2 regions of the Paenibacillus sp. P46E genome follow, and region 2 is predicted to be linked to the other one. Evidence: riboswitches for the same ligand, from Rfam matches in the RefSeq annotation. Region 2 holds a riboswitch; the other holds the start of a gene.
What was found. A riboswitch is a leader RNA that binds a small molecule or an ion and turns the genes downstream of it on or off. The one in region 2 is predicted to bind cyclic di-AMP.
Positions count from the first base shown of each region.

Region 1 (16,093 bases), on a different contig from region 2:
GCGCGCCTTGCGCTGCTTCTGGGAGAACATTTCTCCTTCGGTAATCACCGCAAGATGAATGGAAGGCAGCTCAAAACCGGAACCCAAATTGCCTTGTAGAATGGTAGGCTCCTCAATGCCATAGTCGTACAGAACCCTGCGGACACGCTCCATCCGCTCTTCACCATTCGCCAGCATAATCACTTTCACGCCGGATTTGTGCCACCGCTCCATCTCCGATTTCAGCACATTCATCTGGCCATGGAAGTCCTGCATTCCACGGCTGATAAAGCCCAGAATATTCTGCGGCTGAATATGGGGAACCTGGCGCAGGAAAATCGACATGAACAGGCTTTGAAACGGCCGCTGATACATAACGACATCACTTTCCACAGAAAGCTGCAGATCAGGCAGTGTCTTTCCGTTTTGCAGCAGGTGCAGGTTCCATTCCGATTCATCCCGTTCAAGCTGCTTCGCGGTTTCCAGCAATCTCGCTGGTTCATCCAGCACCAGAATCGTATCCTTCGCCATGTAATCGTACAAGTGGGTACGTTCAGGATATAAGAGACTAATATATTTATAGATTTCCGGAAAATAAGTGCCTTCGCGGAGCATTTCCAGCTCCCGGCCCATTTCCTCGCGCAGACGCAGCTTCGCCTGGCGGTCGGCCATCTTTTCGAGCTGCCGTTCCAGCATTGCCGCTGCTTCCGTAGAAGCCATATCCTGGCGCAGCTGATCAGCAATAATTTCCTTGGCAGGTGTGATCTTCACGCTGTTTACCTTGTCGATCGAACGCTGGTCCTGCGGATCAAACGTACGGATGGAGTCAACCTCATCATCAAACAGCTCCACCCGGTAGGCCAGGGGAGAAGTCATCGGATAGAAATCAATAATACCGCCCCGGACACTGAGCTCGCCGCGGTTCTCTACCCGCTCCACCCGTTCATAGCCCATCTCAATCATGGACATCAGGAACTCATCAAGGACAAGCGTCCCATCCTGGGAGATCGTTACCTCTGCGTCTGCCATCACATGTGGCGAAGGAAGCAGACGGCGTACACCGGAATAGGGAACAATAACAACGCCACGGAAGCCCTGAGCGCATCTCGTCAACACATCAATCCGCTGGGCAAGCGTCTCAGGGCTTGAGACTGCAGCCTCAGCGGCAACCAGCTCATTGGCAGGGTAGAGCAGCACGCGATCCGGGGAAAGCGCTTCCTGCAAATCCTCAGCCATCTTCTGGGCAGAAAACATGTTATGAGTAACTACAAGCAGCGGACGCGAAGTTTCTTCATGCAGCGCCGCCAGCATGATTTGTCTGGCCGAACCGGACAAACCCGATATGAGCTGCTCCTTCATACCCGCAGCTACACCTCGGGTAACGGACTGAAAATCGGGATCTTTGGAAAAAGCTTCTATAAGACCTTGTAACAACAGGCGCACCTCTCTTACTAAACAGGCTGGCCCTGCCCCGACGGGCAGATGCCACCTATTATAATTAGAATCGAAAACAAGCCTTAGCGTAAGGCCAAGGCTTGCGGATGACGATAGAGACAGCCGCTGCCATTTACTGAAGCGGACTGGCCAGCAGACTGAGCTCGGGGTTATTGTCCAAGGCCTCCTTGCAGTAGTCGCAAGTCACCTTTACCGTAATCTCGCCTTCTGAATCATACGCTATGATATCTCTGCGCTCCGCAGGGGTCAAGGAATGTAGGCCCAACTGCATTTCTGTAATATCACTTCTCTGGATGCTTCCCAGAAAAGTCCGGCAGTGCCTGCATACATAGTTTATTGCCATCTATATGCCTCCTGAAGGTAGTATATTACCTTCAGTATGCCCCGCCTGATTTAGCTTTAGCCTTAGGAGAAATTATCGCCTGCAGGCAATCAGCCATTAAATTTAGCCATAGTCTGCTCAAATGTATGCTTCATACTGAACTCCAGAGCGGCACAGGTGTCCTGAATCATCATTTCCAGCTTATCCCCATCCTTCTTAGGGAAGGTAGATAGAACATAGTCAACAATGGCAAATCCGGGCTCAGGCCGGGATATTCCCATCCGCACACGATTAAAGGTTTGGGTACCGGTATGCTGTATGATGGACTTAATCCCGTTATGGCCGCCGGCGCTTCCCTGGTAGCGCAGCCGGACTTTACCCATTTCCGTATCCAGGTCATCATACACAACAATCATATCTTCAAGCTGTACTTTGTAATAATCCATATAAGCACGAACCGCTTCCCCGGATAGGTTCATAAAAGTCATTGGTTTAATCAGAACGGTTTTGACACCGTCAATCACACCTTCACCAATAACAGACTTACATTTGTTCTGATTAAAAACTATACCATTTTTAGCCGCCAGTTCGTCCAAAGCCATAAAGCCGACATTATGCTTCGTTTTGGCGTACTGCGGTCCGGGATTTCCGAGTCCAACTATCCATTTCATGATGCGGCTATCCTTTCTTTCTTGGCACCTCTCGGCAGAGGCGTTCCGTTTTTGGTACAATAAGCGTATATTCCAAAGACAGGTGATGAAACATGCTACATCAAGGCGATATCTTAACGCTTCAGCGCCATTTCCAGTACCACATCCAACATGCTGTGCCTGTCGAGGTATATAGAGGCAACCTGCACGTTGATATCGGGATGGTGACAGCTGTGGATGAAGGTTTTGTGGAGCTTCAGGGGACCCTTTATAACCGTACCCTGTTCACCTTCGTCTCTCGTCCGGGATACTAGAGGCAGCTTTCGCATTACGCCGACAAGGGTTACATCTTCCTCGCGAAAGGTGTAACCCTTTTTCTATGCCCTGGGCAGTCTATTCTATTTCAAACAATTTACTGATCGACAGCTCTTCATGAACGCGGATAATAGCCTCGCCCATCAGTGGAGCCACGGACAGAACCTTTAGCTTCGAGGTCGGATTGTTGCTGCGAATTGGAATGGTATCCGTCACGATAATTTCTTTGATTGGCGAGTTTTCCAAACGTTCATGTGCAGGACCTGATAATACGGGATGGGTGCAGCACGCATATACTTCCTTCACGCCGCCTTCCATCAGAGCATTTGCTCCCAGTACAATGGTTCCCGCTGTGTCGATGATATCATCGATCAGAATCGCCGTTTTGCCCTCGATATTACCGATGATGTTCATAACCTCACTGACATTTGGCTCTGGACGGCGTTTGTCGATAATCGCCAATGGTGCATTCAGGAAATCAGCAAGCTTTCTTGCCCGCACAACACCGCCATGGTCTGGAGACACTACAACAGGGTTCTGAATCTGCTTGGAGCGGAAATACTGAGCAAGAATGGGAACACCCAGCAGATGATCTACAGGAATATCGAAGAAGCCTTGAATCTGCATCGCATGAAGGTCCATGGTAATGACGCGATGTGCCCCTGCTTTTTCAATCAGGTTGGCTACCAGCTTGGCCGTAATCGGATCACGGGAACGGGCCTTACGGTCTTGGCGCGCATAACCGTAGTAAGGAATCACGACATTGATGCTCTTCGCAGACGCACGCTTGAGTGCATCTACCATAACCAGAAGCTCCATCAGATTGTCGTTAACCGGTCCACAGGTGGACTGTACAATATAGACATGACAGCCCCGGACACTTTCCGACAGCTTAACCTGAATCTCTCCGTCGCTGAAGCTGGTGGTGTGGGATTCTCCCATGGGTATGCCGATGTAGTCGGCAATTTGACTGGCCAGCTTAGGATTGGAATTGCAGGTGAAAATCTTTAGTTTGGAATCGCAATAAGTCATAAAATATAAACCCTCCGTGACGGAATTTAACTTCCAAGTGAGCGCCGGCGCGGATTTACGGGTCCGACCGGCGCCTTGGCTTCTAGCGCTCTACGATGGACCCGGATTAGCCTTTCTTGGCTTTGGCCCGGGCACGGATCTTCTCGGCATACCCTGGCTTGTTCTCCTGCCTTACTCTGGCAATAGCCAGATCGTTCTCTGAAACTGAACGGGTAATGGTCGACCCGGCAACGACAAATGCACCCTTACCCACTGTAACCGGAGCTACAAGGTTCACATTACTCCCGATAAAGGCATCATCGCCAATCTCAGTTCTGGATTTATTGTAGCCGTCATAGTTAACGGTAATTGCACCGCAGCCCACATTTACATTCTTACCAACCGTCGCATCGCCGACATAGCTCAAATGCGAGACTTTGGAGCCATCTCCAATGCTGGCATTCTTAATTTCCACAAAATCACCGATTTTAACCTCTTCCCCAAGCACAGCACCTGGCCGCAAATAGGCAAAAGGTCCAACAGAGGTTCTTGCTCCGACCTGGGCTTGATTCAGCACGGAGTGCTTCACTTCAGCACCATCCATGACCACGCAGTCCTCAATCTCGCTGGAAGGCCCGATGATGCAGTCCTCCCCGATGACAGTCTTCCCTTTCAGGGTGGTTCCCGGATAGAGTGTAGTATCTGCTCCAATGATCACATCAGCTGCGATGTAGGTGGAAGCAGGATCAATAATGGTTACCCCGTTCAGCATGTGCTGACGGTTGATGCGCTGGCGCATCAGACCTTCGGCTTCCGACAAGGCTAAACGGTCATTAACGCCAATAGACTCCGCAGCATCATGAGCTTGATATCCCAGTACGATATCCCCCTGTGCCCGGAGTATTCCGATAACATCGGTTAAATAATATTCCTGCTGGTTATTGCTGTTCGTAACCTTCTCCAAAGCTGCAAACAGCTTGGCGTTATCAAAACAATAAGTCCCCGTGTTGATCTCGTTTACAGCAGCTTCCTCCGGAGAGCAATCCTTCTGCTCTACGATCTTCAGCACGCCGCCATCCTTACCTCGAATAATCCTTCCATAGCCTGCAGGCTGCTCCATGACAGCTGTAAGTACGGTTGCAGCCGCATTCTGGCCCTCATGCAGAGCCATAAGCCCCTCCAGCGTTTCCGCCGTCACGAGCGGCGTGTCTCCGCAGATTACAACTGTTGTGCCTGTTTCGCCGCCGAGAAGGTCTTTAGCCTGCTTTACGGCATGGCCTGTACCCAGCTGCGTTTCCTGAAGAACATATTCCGCATTCTGGCCCACATAGGCTTTAACTTTCTCCGCACCGTGTCCGACAACAACAACGGTGCGCTGGCATCCGGTCGCTTTTACTGTATCAAGTACATGCCCTACCATCGGTTTGCCGCAGACGGGGTGCAGCACTTTGTATAATTTAGATTTCATGCGCTTGCCTTGACCTGCAGCAAGTACAACAGCCATTCTTTTCAAGAATGCCAACCCCCTACTTCTTTAGCTCACTACTGAATATATCTCATTCCGGGCAAAAAGAAAAGAGAACCATGAAGGCATGGTTCCCTTTTCTTCGAACCCCAATAAAAAAACGGCATGGCCTTAAGCCGCCCAAGTAAGGGCAGCCGTCCTTCAGAGTAAGCGACTAGCTTATGCTCCCTCTTCAATGACCTCTTCTTCTTCAGTAGCGGCGCGATCATACTCGGCCAGAACCGCGGATTGAATCTTCTCGCGTGTTCCCGAAGAAATCGGGTGTGCGATATCGCGGAATTCCCCGTCCGGTGTACGCTTGCTGGGCATTGCAACGAACATCCCGTTATTACCGTCGATGACGCGAATGTCATGAACAACAAACTCGTTATCGATTGTAATGGATGCGATTGCTTTCATTCTCCCCTCAGAGTTAACGCGGCGGAGTCTGACATCCGTAATTTGCATGTGTGTGTTCACCACCTTTTTCCATCAGAGACTTGGTGTATAATTCCACACAGCAATGCGAATTCCTTCTTTTGGATTCCATAAAATGTCTGATGAAGAAGATTATTTTTGCCATACCATCGTTTTCGACACATTTCGTGAAGTTCTCTGTGTTTTCCTCACAGATTCGACATTTTAGCCAGTCTTACAGATGTTAGGTTTACACCACCAATCAAGCGAAAAAATAATTCCCCGGATGTGCAGAGATCCGCCGTTCCTTGGAATCCACTTCACTTAACTTCACAAGGGATACATAGTCATGGAGCAGGCGTTCCTCCGTTTCAACAGCTCCGGATTCAACCAGCACACCTACACCGGCAACCTCAGCATTGAATTCACCCAGAAGATCGACCATGCCGCGTACGGTTCCACCCGCCTTCATGAAGTCATCCACAATTAGCACCCTCGACTTCTCCCTCAGCGCCCGTCTGGACAGCGACATCGTATGTATGCTTTTATGCGATCCCGAAACATAATTGATGCTTACTGCCGAGCCCTCCGTCACCTGATGGTCGCGGCGTACCAGCACTACCGGAAGTCCCAGCTGCGCGGCTGTGGCATAAGCCAGGGGAATACCCTTGGTCTCTACTGTCATTACCACGTCAATCTCTACACCATAGAAGGCTGTGGCGATAATCTTACCGGCCTGCTCCATCAGAGACGGAAGCCCAAGCAGATCAGACATATACAGATATCCGCCAGGCAGTATACGGTCACTTTGTTCAAGCTGGCTGCACAGGCCGTCTACGAAGGCTAACGCCATGTCTGTAGGCATCCTCGGAATATAGCGAACACCACCAGCCGCACCGGCCAGTGTCTGCAATTCCCCCATGCCTTCCCCTTCAAATACCTCTTTTATAATAGCCAAATCTTCACTTACAGATGACTTCGCCGCTCCGTACCGGTCTGCAAATGTGGATAGCGGGAGAAGATCATGCGGTTTTTCAAGTAAAAATTGGGTCATGTCTACCAAACGTTGGCTTCTTTTAAGTTTTTTCACGGAATGCTCCTCGCCAAAACCGAATATTATTAAAAATAATATCACTTTTGTACGGATTTACACAAGCATGGGGATCCATTCGACCACCGTCAGACAGCGTTTACTTAGTTCAGCGAACGCACAGCGTATACTTCTTTGCAAAATCCGCGCAGCCCATTGTAAATTCTGGCTACCTTCGATTGTTTCGACACCAGGCCAAATACTGTTGGCCCGCTGCCAGACATGAGTACGCCATCTGCACCCAGCTTCACCATAGTGTCCTTTAACTGCTGCACCTCAGGATGCAGCTTCAGCGTAACATCCTCCAGTACGTTGCCGAGCCCCGCACAGACGGCTGCGAAGTCGCCTGCGGCGATCGCCTCCTGCATCCGGGAAGCGGACGGATGCACAGCGATGTTGTTCGCGCGTACGCGTCCGTACACCTCAGCCGTCGATACATTAATCGGCGGCTTGGCCAGGACGACCCAGCACTGCGGCGGACTCGGAATGGGAGTCAGCCGCTCGCCTCTGCCCGTTGCCAGGGCAGTGCCGCCTGTGACACAGAACGGGACGTCCGAGCCCAGCTCGGCGCCCAGTTCCTGCAGCTCCTGCGCCGGAATGCCGAGGCGCCAGAGCCGGTTCAGGCCACGTAGCGTTGCCGCGGCGTCACTGCTGCCGCCAGCGAGGCCGGCAGCCACCGGAATCCTTTTGTCCAGATGGATATGCACACCGCTTCTCACGTTATAGCGGTCTTTAATAAGCCTCGCCGCCTGGAAGGCCAGGTTCTTCTCGTCCAGCGGAATATATCCGGCTTGGCTTGAGATAATAATGGAATCCCGTTTCAGCTCAGACAGCTCCAAGCGGTCCGCCAAATCAACCATAGTCATAATCATTTCAACTTCATGAAAGCCATCCGCGCGTTTATGCAGCACATCCAGCATCAAATTGATTTTTGCTGGCGCTTTTTCATACATTTTCAAGGCGTTCACCCACCCTCAGCTTTTCCCGTAAAAACAACTTAACATATTATATGAGAAACTCGTAACGAAGTCCATCAAGTAGAAAAGGTTTGCCGTCCTTTTTTTGCATTTTATCAAAAGTTCAGTACATACCTAAAAGGCACTGCCGTCGTGGCAGCACCCCTCACTGAGTTATTCCTGCAAGTCCTATTACGATTTGCGTGCGGCTTCTTCAGCCAGCTGAATAGCTCTTTTGACCATATTCCCTGCATCTTTCGCCCGAATTCCGCCCCAGCCATCACGTTCTACTGTCTCATAAAAACCCAGTTCCTTGGCCAGCTCCGTCTTCAATTCCTCAGACATCATACCCCGTTTTCTGCGGCTCATTAACAGAATCCCTCCTTAAAATAATGGATGACGAGATTGTTGCTGCTTTAGTATGCTGCCAAGACCGGATGGCCATTCAGCCAAAAACAACAAAAAACAGCCTCCCCAGCGGGAGACTGCCCATAAACCGTTAAGCTTTAATATACATAATCCGCATCTGCCCATCATCTTCGCATACTGTGATTTCCACAGATTCAGTAAGGATATCGGCATAGCTGTAGGAGACTCGCTTGAAGGTTTGCTGCTCCTGATCCAGTTTGACAATAAATACAGAAGGGTACGTTTCTTCCAGGACACCGGTGCGTTCAACGGTTTTACGACGGCCACCGTTTGCACGCAACGTGATCTTATGACCGACGTGAGCTTCGAGACTGCGTTTAATTTCCAACAGCGCGTTATTAGCCATTGCCTGACGACCACCTCTTTCCTTGTCCATTATACAACTTTCCGCCTTCATTGTCAAATCAAATGAATAATTATAGATGATGGTAAAAACGTTGTCAACGGAATTTTTTTAGCATAGAGCAAGGCTGACATTAAATCCTTGTTAGCCGTAATATCAGAGTGTCTTATTCAAAAAGCAAGAAACACCGTAAACAAAAAAACCCCACAAAAGTGGGGTTTTTCTGAAATGTCTGTTCACACATCCCGCGGCTACATCATCACCGATGGTGCTACCTTTAGAGTAGACAGATTCTGCAGGCGAGGCATCCCGATACGGAAGCTGCCGCGGGTCTCGATTCCGCCCATACCCTGGCTGCCGCTGATGGTATTATTCAGCACATCCCCCAGGCTGACGGAATCCCGTATGGAAGTAAAGGATGCCTTTGCCGCTATATAGACCGGATCCAGGGCATGAATCAGTATTCTTCCGGGCGAGCTGGCAAAGTTGGCCCCCGCACCTAACAGTGCTTCGAAATGGGACTGGCAGGCTCCTGCCACAATAGTCAGCGTATCAAAATTCCGCTCATATTCCCTCGCAACCCTAATGGCTGCTACGAAGTTCTGCGAATTTTTGTAACTACTCAGGCTGTAGAGATCATAAGTATACTGCTGCTTAAGTACTCCGTCATGCCCGGTAATGACAACAATATCCGGACGTACATGCGGCAAAAGCCGGTACAGCGTTTCGGCCATCTTTGACTCATGAATATGATGTCCTTCAGCAGGGATCCGAAGCTGCTCGTATAGACTAAGGCTCTTCTTCAAATACAGTGCATCACCATCCAGGTGCAGCACCTTTCCCGGCACCTCAAAGTAGGCCAGCTCCTTGGGAGACTGGGGCCATACCCCGGAGATACTCTCTCCGCTGCGCTGGCTCTGCTCCTGCCGGTCTTTACGCAGCCGGGTCAGGGATTCAGTGGCTTTAATCTGCGCCTGTTGTCCCCGCTCGGTAATACGGGTAGGAGGCACCTGCACCAGGTCTTCCAAAGGCGCATCCGCCAGCAGGCGGAATTCAGTGCCTTTGATGACAGCACCGTTCTGCACGATATTCTCCACCCGGAACGTTACATCGCCACCGTAAGATTTGCGAACGACCAAGTCTCCTAAATTCATTTCAAACACCACCTCTACCCCATCGTATGGGCAAAGACCCCGGTTGGTTCATAATCGGCGGTGATTTGAAATATAAGAAAGATATCAAGCCGTTTCTTCTTACCTAAACAATTCCGGCAGCAAGCAGTACGCTGCTTAACCGGGCATACTCCTCCAGGCTGAGTGTTTCTCCGCGGCGGCTTGGCTCGATTCCAGCCTCAGCCAGCAGGGATTCCAGACGTTCACGCCCCTCTTCCGGGAAGAACCGGGCTTTGAGATTATTGGCAATGGTTTTTCGCCGCTGGGTGAAGGAAGCTTGTACAACCTCAAAGAAATGCTTCTCGTCTGCAACCTCTACCGGAGGACGCTCTCTCACCTTGAGACGAATCACGGCAGACTCCACGTTCGGTTGAGGAATGAATACCGTGCGCGGCACCATGCAGACCAGCTCGGGTTCGCTATAGTACTGCACAGCGATGCTAAGGCTGCCATATTCCTTCCCGCCAGGTGAAGCTGCCATACGTTCAGCAACCTCCTTTTGAATCATCACCACGATATTATCGAGCGGCAGTTTTTCTTCAAGCAGCTTCATGAGGATTGGAGTGGTTACATAGTACGGCAAATTGGCAACTACACTGACTCTTTCCACAGCCGCAAAATCCTCAGCGAATAACTCCTGCAAATTCACTTTCAACACATCGTCGTTCCGGATTTTGACATGCGGGTAAGAGGCAAGAACATCCCGAAGTATCGGGATCAGCCGCCGGTCAATCTCTACTGCTGTCACCACTCCAGCGGACATTGCCAGCCTCTCGGTCAAAGCGCCAATGCCTGGTCCAATCTCTAGTGCACCTGCTGCCTGGTCCAGGCCTGCAGCATCCACAATCTTGTCGAGTATATTCTGGTCAATCAGAAAATTCTGGCCCAAGCTTTTCTTAAATGAGAACCCGTAACGCTGGATAATTTCCTTTGTGCGTACCGGGGATGAGATATGATTGTTGCCACTCATGAGGTAATGCCTCCCTGATCAATTTGCGCGAGAGCATTTACAAATTCCTCTCGTGATATTCCAAACATCGCCAGCCTCTTGTATAGCTGCTTGCCGTTACAGTAGCCGATCCCCAGCAAATTGCCCAGCGCCATTCTCCGCTCCGCTGCCCGGGGATGTACCATCATCCCTGCAGCCATCAGATCCTCCAACCCAATCAGAGCCGGGGCGCCTTCAAAGGAAGTATGAACATGCTCTAGCGCGTGACGAATGGCCTCCGGAGAAGCATTTTCAACTCCGATATCACCTTTACGGGTGGCATCTTTTTCAGGAATGAACGCATGCTTGCAGCCTGGCACCTTGGAAGACACAATCTTCCGGATCCGTTCACCGGCATGATCAGGATCGGTTAGAATAATGACCCCTCTGCGCTCCATGGCCAGCGCAATCCTGGCGATCACTTTGCGGTCCACTGCCGAACCGCCTGTTTCAATGGTATCCGCATCTACAGCACGCTTAACAGCAACTGTATCACTTTTACCTTCCACAACGATTAATTCCTTGATCATTTTACAAAACTCCTTACTCTGAAACGCAAAAAGAAGAGGATTCGCTCCCCTTCTTATTGGCTAAAGAATGTATAAGTGATGAGCGGCAGCTCTATAATTCCGTAACAGTCTTAAGTGCTACCCTCACTATATCTTATAAAACGCTATTTTGCAAAAATCTGCTGCTTAATTCAGCTCTGGCTTCACAGGTCCAATCACATAAATCGTACGCGATTTACGGCCGAAGTTACGGGCATGGCTCAGTGAATCATAATAGACATCTACCTTGTTGCCTTTAATGGCACCGCCGGTATCCTCTGCACGGCGAAACCCAAGTCCCTCAATATACACCCACCAGCCAATAGGTATTACGTCTGGATCTACAGCGATAGTCCTACCTTCCGTTACGCGTGTGCCGGAAGCCGTACGGGTACCGATACCTGGCTCTTCAGATGAATAAGCCGTCATGGATACATTTTTAATTATTTTTTTGTACTCAAAATCCATACCTGCCTTGCTGGCAACATTGTTGCTGTTCGCGCTAACTTTAGATGATTTTGTGGTAGTGGTTGAATTGGAAGTTGCAGTAGTAGCTACAGCAGCCTTGGGAAGTGCTTTGGTACCAATAGCAATGATCTTGTCTTTGGTAACCGCCTGTACTTCCTTGCCCACCATACGCATAGATGCCAGCTCGCCATCTTTATAGATTTTCTCTATATGCTGGATCATTACGCCCGGTTTGCCTGCTTGTGCAACTCTTACAGTTCCCTTAGTCAGGGAGGGGTCTGCGGTCTTAATCACTCGGAAAGGCAAATTCGTTGTCCGCTGTACCACTTGCTTGTTGATTCGGACAATTTTGATTTCCATGTCGGCAGAAACTGCAGTGTTGAGCGAAGGATAAATCTTATCGTAGCTTTCCAGGCTGATGCCCAGTTTGTCAATCGCCTGACCGATGGTATCCTCGGTCGTGTACAGCGTTTGGGTTGTTCCATCCGCAGTAAGCTTAAGGGCCTGCGCACGGTTGATTACGACACGGTCGCCGTCTTTTATTTCATCACTAAGGCCAATGGATAAAGCATCATGCGGCTGAAGCGAAATTTGTTCCTTTGCCAGCACATCGCTGAGCAGCGCATCCCGCGTCTCCAGCGTTTGTACCTTTCCGTCTATTACTAAAGTTATTTCTTTAATGCTTTGACCGTGTACGTACAGCAGAATTACCAGCGCGATTACAATTGATGCTGCGCCTGCAAGCGAAAGTACGCGAGGATTCACTTGCTTCCACCGTAATGCGAAAGACCTGCTGGATGATTGCGAATCATGGGATACTTCTGGTTGGAATACGCCCACTCTCTCCATCCTCCTTACATAGCCCCGTCGTCCAAGTTGTATAGCAAAGGTGACTTATCACTTCTGACGAAACTAGGTTTGAGATTGCACAGGATACGCCCGCATTGCTTTAGCGTTTCCTGCTCATGGATCGCCTGCTCGGCATAGCTACTCCAGACATCTGTTATATAACAGTATGCTGGGAACATCCCCATTATTCAAAAAACAAAAAAAGCCCAAAAGAGTTCACAGAGGACTCTTTCGTGGCTCTCCGGGTGTCAGAATACGCGGGAATGTTTATGCACGAGGTTTCCTCTCTTACTTGCGCTTACGGGGTTAGCTGTCGGGTTCGGGCATAAGAGAGACGCCCTATCTCAGGTCACCCGCTCACGGCGGTTGCCCTCAAATTCACCCCAAAGACCACGTGAAGAAATCAAATAAAGTCTGCGGCATTTCTATGCTGTACTCTATGTACGGACATGCGGCAGATCATTATTGGTTCCCCCGTTCTCCATACGGAGACTCAGCGAGACGATCCATGAAATTGTGACTGTCACAGTAACAACAGCTCACTTCACTGAAAAGATGATATCCTGTTTTGATGCATGTTGTAAAGCACGATTCAACCACGTTTACGTAAAAAAATCGTTAAAATATTGTAATAATCAGCCATTTCTTTATTAAAAAAGTTTAATATATCGGCTATACTTCTTTTTTCACCTGTTTTTCTCCCGTTTTCAGACAATTCCAAATCGTTCCAGTGCGTTCGCATACGTAATTTCAGCTAATTCCTGTAAATCAATCCCTTTTATTTCCGCTGCCGCCTCGGCGACAAGCTTCACATGAGCACTCTCATTTCGCTTCCCGCGGAAGGGGTGAGGCGTCAGATATGGGGAGTCAGTTTCGATCAAAAGCCGGTCCATTGGAGTCTGGGCAAGCACCTCTTTAGGCACCCTGGCATTCTTGAAAGTCACGGGTCCGCCGAAGGATAAATGAAAGCCCAGATCAAGACACATTTTGGCTGTTTCCCAGCTGCCGGAAAAGGAGTGCATGACACCGCCAATTTCATTTGCCTTCTCTTCCCGCAAAATCCGTACCACATCCTCATGGGCATCACGATTATGTATACAGATAGGCATTTTCAGTTCCCGTGCCATTCCAATCTGTTTGCGGAATACCTCATGCTGTACCTCCTTAGGAGAAGTATCCCAGTAGTAATCAAGTCCAATTTCTCCGATAGCCACCACCTTTTTATGGCTGCACAGGGAGGCGATCCAGTCCATATCCTCCTCTTTCATGTCTATGGCGTCCACGGGGTGCCAGCCGACCGCTGCATAAATATAATCATACTCTTCTGCAAGTTTCATTGTCGTTGGAATCGTTTCCCGGTTAAATCCGATGTTAATCATCTTGCTGACACCAGCCTCTAACGCACGGGCAATAACCTGCTCACGGTCCTCGTCGAATTGCGGTGCATCCAGATGAGTATGTGTGTCGAATAAACGCATGCTTGCATCTTCCTTTCAGTCTTGTTTTCTATGATGAATTCCAGAAATTTTTGTATTATTTTGCAAAGATCTCAGCAATAGCGTCGGGCAGCTGTGTAAGCACATTCTGCAGCTTGTCCTGCGGAAAATAAAGGTGATACCGCCCGCGGTGAATGCCGCTGATTGAGCGGACTATATCCGATACTTCAGAGATTTCCCGCAGTTTGTCATGCCGGTCCAGCAGCAAAATTTGTTTGCTGTCAAAGCCCTGCCCCGGACGAAAAACATCATAAGGAAGATCTGTCGGATAATCAATTTCCAGGTCGTAATCAGGACGCAGCCCGGCACCGGCAAAACTGCGGCGGATTTCGTCAATCGTCTCCGAATCGAGATGATCCATCTCCACATATTTATACAGTTTACGATGAATAAATCGGCTGCACAAGTCAGCTAAGATTTCATCGGATTCCAGCGTCCACTGCATAAAGGCAGTCTGGACCAAGGCTTCATCCAGCAGTAAATACTGTTCTACATTAATCTCTCCACAAAATAGATCACTGAGTGGATTGATCATAAAGCGGAAGGAGTAACCCTCCTGAAGAAGCTCTTTCGCCCTGCGGAAAATCTGACGCAAAATAATCTCCGAACTGCGCGTAACCGGGTGGAAATAAACCTGCCAATACATCTGATACCGTGACATCAGATAATCCTCAATGGCATGCATGCCTGATTCCTTTACGACAACCCGCCCATTATAAGGACGCAGCATTCTAAGAATACGGTCAATATCGATGGTCCCATAGTTCACTCCGGTGTAGTAAGCATCCCGCAGCAAATAATCCATGCGATCCGCATCCAGAGGACCCGACACCAGGTTAACCACGATTTCGTGCTCATATGTTTTGGCAATTACAGAGGCAACCTTACGCGGGAAATCTTCACTCACATCGCGCAGTATAGCAGTAATTTCCGTATTCTCCTGTATAATTCTGCAGGTCCAATCCTCATGGTTCATTTCAAAAGCTTCTTCTATTGAATGGGAGAATGGCCCATGGCCCAAATCATGTAAGAGCGCTGCACATAATGTAAGCAGACTCTCCTCCGGCATCCAATCCTTGTACCCGCTTCTTTCAAACTGGGAAATGATTCGCCGAGTAATTTCGTAAACGCCCAGGGAGTGGGAAAAACGGCTATGCTCTGCTCCGTGGAAGGTTAGATAAGAAGTACCCAGCTGGCGAATGCGACGCAAACGCTGAAATTCGCTGGTATTGATCAATCGCCAGATGATCGTATCCTGAACATGAATATAGTTGTGTACCGGGTCTTTAAAAACCTTCTCTTCTGTCAGCGGTTGCTTCATAAGTTCAACTCCTTTGAATAATAAGAATAGAAATCAGTTGAAACAAAGGTTATAATGGTAGATAATGTCGCACTTTGTCGAACCGTGACGGTTTATAGATTTACAAATCGACAAATTACTTTTTAGCAATTTTCGTACGATTAGCGTTATTTATAAGCGTCACAAAAGTTTTTTTCAAAATTCCCTTGAAATTGCCCGTAAAAAAGGTTGACTGTTTTGGGAATGGTTGGTATTATAAATATCATAAAACGGTGAACATTGTCGAATAATGACGCTTTTGAACATTGAGAGGAGCAACGATTACAATGATGAAATCAACAGGTATAGTTAGAAAAGTAGACGAGCTAGGACGGGTTGTTATTCCAATTGAATTGCGCCGTACACTGGGCATCGGAGAAAAGGATGCGCTCGAAATTTACGTGGACGGTGAGCGGATCATGCTTAAAAAATATGAGCCTGCTTGCATATTCTGTGGCAATGCTGAAAATGTAACCTATTTCAAAGGAAAAATTGTTTGTCACGAATGCATTTCTGCCATCCCTACCCCTGTGACAAATTAAAACAAATAGGTTATAATAAGAACTAATCAAATTGTTAATTCTAACCTTTTTATATCTCCTTGGCCTCCCGTTATTGCGGGAGGTATTTTTTTGCTGTTTTACCCTACTGAGGTTTACCCTCCCAAACCCTCCAGGGAAGGCCCCAAGGACCCTGGCCCTCTACACCCGGAAGCTTGTCTGATCATGTGGCCGCACGTAAAGGAGTAACGGCTAATGGTTG
Region 1 is NZ_LVYZ01000059.1:9,720-25,812, reverse strand. Features, by position in the region: gene mfd (transcription-repair coupling factor) at 1-1,413, opposite strand, end outside; gene fin (anti-sigma-F factor Fin) at 1,547-1,777, opposite strand; gene pth (aminoacyl-tRNA hydrolase) at 1,867-2,427, opposite strand; gene A3849_RS22735 (hypothetical protein) at 2,520-2,720, shown strand; gene A3849_RS22730 (ribose-phosphate diphosphokinase) at 2,800-3,753, opposite strand; gene glmU (bifunctional UDP-N-acetylglucosamine diphosphorylase/glucosamine-1-phosphate N-acetyltransferase GlmU) at 3,860-5,245, opposite strand; gene spoVG (septation regulator SpoVG) at 5,417-5,704, opposite strand; gene purR (pur operon repressor) at 5,916-6,743, opposite strand; gene ispE (4-(cytidine 5'-diphospho)-2-C-methyl-D-erythritol kinase) at 6,848-7,702, opposite strand; gene A3849_RS22705 (small, acid-soluble spore protein, alpha/beta type) at 7,892-8,068, opposite strand; gene veg (biofilm formation stimulator Veg) at 8,199-8,474, opposite strand; gene yabG (sporulation peptidase YabG) at 8,723-9,625, opposite strand; gene rsmA (16S rRNA (adenine(1518)-N(6)/adenine(1519)-N(6))-dimethyltransferase RsmA) at 9,729-10,613, opposite strand; gene rnmV (ribonuclease M5) at 10,610-11,161, opposite strand; gene A3849_RS22680 (resuscitation-promoting factor) at 11,327-12,487, opposite strand; cyclic di-AMP (ydaO/yuaA leader) riboswitch at 12,777-13,005, opposite strand; gene A3849_RS22675 (TatD family hydrolase) at 13,204-13,974, opposite strand; gene A3849_RS22670 (HD domain-containing protein) at 14,030-15,313, opposite strand; gene A3849_RS22665 (AbrB/MazE/SpoVT family DNA-binding domain-containing protein) at 15,619-15,873, shown strand.
Region 1: another riboswitch for cyclic di-AMP. It lies ahead of A3849_RS22680 (resuscitation-promoting factor); the one in region 2 lies ahead of A3849_RS30970 (NfeD family membrane protein).

Region 2 (6,303 bases):
ATGTGGTGACAGTACTAGGGAACACCGGAACGCTGGTGAAGTCGGGCTATACGTTCGCAGGCTGGAACACCGCTGCTAACGGAAGCGGCACCGACTATGCAGCGAATGCTACCTTCAGCATGGGCACGGCGAATGCCACTCTTTATGCGAAGTGGACAGCCAATCCGACCTACACCGTAACGTATAACGGAAACGGAAGCACCGGTGGTACGGTTCCGACCGACAGCAACAGCTATCCGCAGGGTGATGTGGTGACAGTACTAGGGAACCCTGGAGCCCTGGTGAAGTCGGGCTATACGTTCGCAGGCTGGAATACCGCTGCTAACGGAAGCGGCACCGACTACACAGCCAATGCCACCTTCAGCATGGGCACGGCGAATGCCACTCTTTATGCGAAGTGGACGGCCAATCCGACCTACACCGTAACGTACAACGGAAACGGCAACACTGGCGGTACGGTTCCGACCGACAGCAACAGCTATCCGCAGGGTGATGTGGTGACAGTACTAGGGAACACCGGAACGCTGGTGAAGTCGGGCTATACGTTCGCAGGCTGGAACACTGCTGCTAACGGAAGCGGCACCGACTATGCAGCGAATGCTACCTTCAGCATGGGCTCGGCGAATGCCACCCTCTATGCGAAGTGGACAGCCAATCCGACCTACACCGTAACGTATAACGGAAACGGCAGCACCGGCGGTACGGTTCCGACCGACAGCAACAGCTATCCGCAGGGTGATGTGGTGACAGTACTGGGGAACACCGGAACGCTAGTGAAGACGGGCTACACGTTCGCAGGCTGGAATACCGCTGCTAACGGAAGCGGCACCGACTACGCTTCGAATGCCACCTTCAGCATGGGCGCGACGAATGCCACTCTCTATGCGAAGTGGACGGCCAATCCGACCTTCACCGTAACGTATAACGGAAACGGCAGCACTGGCGGTACGGTTCCGACCGACAGCAACAGCTATCCGCAGGGTGATGTGGTGACAGTACTGGGGAACACCGGAACGCTAGTGAAGTCGGGCTACACGTTCGCAGGCTGGAACACTGCTGCTAACGGAAGCGGCACCGACTATGCAGCGAATGCTACCTTCAGCATGGGCTCGGCGAATGCCACCCTCTATGCGAAGTGGACAGCCAATCCGACCTATACCGTAACGTATAACGGAAACGGCAGCACCGGTGGTACGGTTCCGACCGACAGCACCGGCTATCCGCAGGGGAACACCGTGACGGTGCTGGGGAACACCGGAACGCTAGTGAAGACGGGCTACACGTTCGCAGGCTGGAATACCGCTGCTAACGGAAGCGGCACCGACTATGCGGCGAATGCCACCTTCAGCATGGGCACGGCGAATGCCACTCTTTATGCGAAGTGGACGGCCAATCCGACCTACACCGTAACGTACAACGGAAACGGCAGCACTGGCGGTACGGTTCCGACCGACAGCAACAGCTATCCGCAGGGTGATGTGGTGACAGTACTAGGGAATACCGGAACGCTGGTAAAAACGGGCTATACGTTCACAGGCTGGAACACCGCCGCTAACGGAAGCGGCACCGACTACACAGCCAATGCCACCTTCAGCATGGGCACGGCGAATGCCACTCTTTATGCGAAGTGGACGGCCAATCCGACCTACACCGTAACGTACAACGGAAACGGCAGCACTGACGGTACGGTTCCGACCGACAGCAACAGCTATCCGCAGGGGAACACCGTGACGGTGCTGGGGAACACTGGAACGCTGGTGAAGACAGGCTATACGTTCGCAGGCTGGAACACCGCTGCTAACGGAAGCGGCACCGACTATGCGGCGAATGCCGCCTTCAGCATGGGCACGGCGAATGCCACTCTCTATGCGAAGTGGACGGCCAATCCGACCTACACCGTAACGTATAACGGAAACGGCAGCACCGGCGGTGCGGTTCCGACTGACAATAGCAGCTATCCGCAGGGGAACACAGTGACCGTGCTTGGGAACACTGGAACCCTGGTAAAAACGGGCTATACGTTCGCAGGCTGGAACACCGCTGCTAACGGAAGCGGCACCGACTACGCAGCGAATGCTACCTTCAGCATGGGCACGGCGAATGCCACTCTCTATGCGAAGTGGACGGCCAATCCGACCTACACCGTAACGTATCACGGAAACGGCAGCACCGGCGGTACGGTTCCGACCGACAGCAACAGCTATCCGCAGGGTGATGTGGTGACAGTACTAGGGAATACCGGAACGCTGGTAAAAACGGGCTATACGTTCGCAGGCTGGAACACCGCCGCTAACGGAAGCGGCACCGACCTTACTTTTACCACAGCAGATTCCCATGCGACGTTTACCGTTTCGGGAGCCGTGTACAGTTCCCTAACGGGCAATATGTATACCTATAGAGTTAACAACTTACAGGTAGGCGCGAACCTGATTCAGATTAGCGTAACGGCCCCTGACGGTACTGGCAATACGTATATGGTAACTGTGAATCGGGAGGATGTATCCAGGCAACCATCACCGGGTGGTTCGCCGGCGGACAGTATAACGCCAACAGCGACACCTGGACCTACGAAACCAGCAGTTGATGTATTCAATAGCGGCATTGTTAATGTAATAAACTTAGTTAATACCTTCGAGTCCAAAGTAGAGGAAGCTAAGAAATCTAATGTTAAGCTTGAACTTGCTGATACGAAAGGGCATTGGGCCGAAAAAACTATCGATACTTTTGTAAAGCTCCATGTGATTGAAGGTTACAACGATGGTACGTTCAAGCCGGATGGTGACATCACACGCGCTGAATTTGCAGTGATTCTGGGTCGGGTATTCGATATCAAAAGCGGCAGTAATACTGGTGTTACATTTAAAGATGTTGGTAGCCACTGGGCGAAAGGTGCCATCGAGAAACTTGCAGAGGCAGGGGTTATCAGCGGCTACGAGGATGTTACGTTCAAGCCAGATAAAACAATTACCCGCGAGGAAATGGTTGTCCTTTTATCCCGCATCTTAAACCTTAACACCTTAACAAAGGATACCACCAAAGGTAATTTCGATGACCTGAAGGGTTCCTATGCAGCAAACGAGATCAAAGCTGAAGCACAAGCTGGTATCATAAGCGGCAAAGGAGATGGGAAGTTTGATACAAAGAGCAACGCCACGCGCGCAGAAGCTCTACAGATCATCCTGAATGCGCTGAAGCTCAACCCGCAATTGAAGACACTGTTGGATTCACTTAACTAATGCCGGTTCTCTGAGAAAAAGGGACAAGTGTAATTTGGGGCTGTTGATAAAAGGGGCTGTCCCAAAAGTGGATTTTCTAGGGCGGAAGGCAGTTCTCTTCATTCTTAAAAACCACAAAAAGTGAGTAGAGCAGCGATTCTCCTGTTATTGAAGGATCGCTGCTCTGTTTTTTTGGTCATGGGTGGCTTGCTTTAGCAGATTATGGGCAAGGAAAAGCCATCCGACCTCAAGCGTCACTTTCCCCATAACGCGAAGCATAAATCGCCGGAAGCCCCAGTTGTTCTTCAGTTGTCCACATACACTTCCCGGTTCCGTCATTCGATGCGCGGCCAAGGCGTAACCTTTCTCACTCCGTAGAATTTCCCGGCTACTGCCAACACCGTAAGCACCTAAGGTTATAGTGTGTGCGGCCTTGACTTTGGACGATTGGGACAGCTTGCGAGAAATGGAGCAACAGTGAGTAAATCATCGGCCGAATAAGAGCGAAACCAAAGAATGCGCCTTCATTCGCGGAGGGGAGGCGTTTTTGGCTTCATTTGTCATCCCGGACGTTTTACAATAAATGGCCACAGGCGTAAGATTCAAATCAACAACCGAATGTAAATTAACTGTTCTCATATGGCTGAATTCCGTAATTGGGAACGGGGGAACCAATGATATATGGGGTGAATCCTTGCCGCGTGCTGAATAGCCGCTATGGCAGGGTAGGGCAATCTCGCTGCCCGAATCCGTCAGCTAACCCCGTAAGCCTCGAAGAGAGAGGATGAGCGCCATGATCGATTAACCGACCACGGATAGCCCTGCCGCTTCTGTGGTCTTTTTGCTGCGTGTGCAGGAAGGAAAAGCAGTCTGTACAAGGGACTAGAAATCTCATAACAACGATAATTAGATAGGTTAAGCGTTGGTTTAAATGCTCTATTTAAAATGCTTCAAAGGGGGGATTCTTATCGTTACTGTATTTATTGTGTGCTTCTGGGTTGGACTAATACTCCTCCTCAGCGGCGGATTTCATGGGCATGGCCTGGCGGGTCATCTGCATGCGGGCGGCGGCGATGCTGGTGGCCCCGGCTCTGTGCCCATACTCCCTCTGATGGTGTTTGTCACAGTCTGGGGCGGTACAGGTTACGTGCTTTCCCGGTTCAGCGAAATGAGGATGCTCGCAGTGGTGCTGATTTGTACCGTGCTCGCTCTGCTTCTGGGATGTGTGATGTATGCGGTGCTGGCCCGGGTGATGACCCGGTATGACAGCAGCATGAATGAAATGGATTATGAGCAGGCAGGGCAGCTCGGGTACATCAGTATCCCTGCAGCAGATGGAGCGGTCGGGGAAATGAAATATGTACTGCACGGAACCATGCGCTCCATTGGAGTAAGGGCAGAATCCGGCCAGCAGCTTGATAAAGGCGACAGGGTTATTATTTTGAAGGTGAACAAGGGAATGGCGGCAGTCACCCTCTTCGAGAGGGATATCGATCAATTATAATTCACGGGGAGTGTCAATCTAAATGGTTATTCTGTATGTAATCGCGGCAATTGTTGTTGTTATTCTGCTGGCCTTGTTCAGTATCGTGAACTCTTATAAAAAGGTTCCGCCCAATCAGGCGATGATCGTCTACGGCCTTGGCGGAAAAAGGGTGGTCCAGGGCGGCGGGACATTCGTCATCCCCGGCTTCCAGAACAATAAGACCATCTCCATGATGCTGATGAGCTTCGACGTCATCCCGGCGCAGGCGATGTTCTCCAAGCAAGGCATCAAGCTCAACCTGGAGGCGGTGGCCCAGATTAAGATAAAAAGCGATCCTACCGCTATTCTGACTGCCAGTGAGCAGTTTATCGACCGGCCGGAAGAAGACCGCGAGACGATTATCCTGCATTCGGTGGAGGGCCATTTGCGCGGCTTGATCGGACAATTAACAGTGGAATCCATTCTCAAGACTCCTGACGAAATCAACAGCAAGATGCGGGAGACCTGCTCGGAAGACCTCGACAAGATGGGACTTGAGGTGGTCAGCTTCACCATTAAGAAAATTACGGACGACAAAGGGTATATCGATAATATGGGGGTTCCGGAAATTGAGCGCATCCGCCGGGATGCCAGCATCGCCAAGGCGGAAGCGGAACGCGACATTCAGATCAAGCAAGCCGAAGCGGAGAAAGAATCCTCCATTGCCAAAGCTAATGCACATCAGGCCACCATTGAAGCGGGAACCGCCGCCCGCGCCAAGGAATCTCAGTTTGAGAAGGAATTGAACATTAAGCAGGCGGACTTTAAACTGGAGACCGAAGTGAAGAAAGCACAAGCGGATCTTGCATACGAATTACAGCAGAACAAAATCAAGCAGTCGCTGGTTACCGAGCAGGTCAAGATCACGCAGATGGAAGCGGAGGCGAACCGGACCGTCCGGGAAATCGAAGTTGAGCTGAGACAGAAGGAGCTCGAGGCAACAGTGATCAAGCCTGCTGAAGCGGAGAACCAGGCTACGATCATGAGAGCGGAAGCAGCCAAGCAGCGGCAGATTCTTGAGGCGGAAGCAGAGGCAGCCACCACGACCAAACGGGGGCTGGCAACAGCGGAAGCAGAGCTGGCAAAAGGGAGAGCTAACGCAGAGATTGTTCAATTGGCTGGAGCGGCGGAAGCGGGGGCGCTGGAGAAGAAAGCCGAAGCGTACAAACAGTTCACGCAAGCCGCGCTTACAGTAGAATTCCTGAAAGTGCTGCCGGAGCTGGCTGAAAAAATCGCTTCCCCGCTCGCCAAGGTTGATAAGATTACAGTGATTTCACAGGATGGAGCTTCATCCGGGGTGAATAAAATTACCGGTGATATCGCTAAAATCATGGCCCAGGTTCCTGAATTGACCGAGTCGCTTACCGGCATGAATTTTACAGAGGCGCTCAGCGGGCTGCTTGGCCGGAATAAAGAGCAGTAATTATATAGCGTTATACCATACTATAATACTTCCTACTCGTAAAACAGCGGGGGCTGTCCCAAAAGTAGTTTTCTACGAGTAGAGACAAACCCTTCTCATTTTCAAAACCGTAAAAAGGTCAAAAGAGCAACATTTCTCCC
Region 2 is NZ_LVYZ01000101.1:654-6,956, forward strand. Features, by position in the region: partial or broken gene A3849_RS32630 (InlB B-repeat-containing protein) at 1-3,236, shown strand, start outside; partial or broken gene A3849_RS30965 (transposase) at 3,381-3,605, opposite strand; cyclic di-AMP (ydaO/yuaA leader) riboswitch at 3,847-4,001, shown strand; gene A3849_RS30970 (NfeD family membrane protein) at 4,147-4,719, shown strand; gene A3849_RS30975 (flotillin family protein) at 4,742-6,163, shown strand.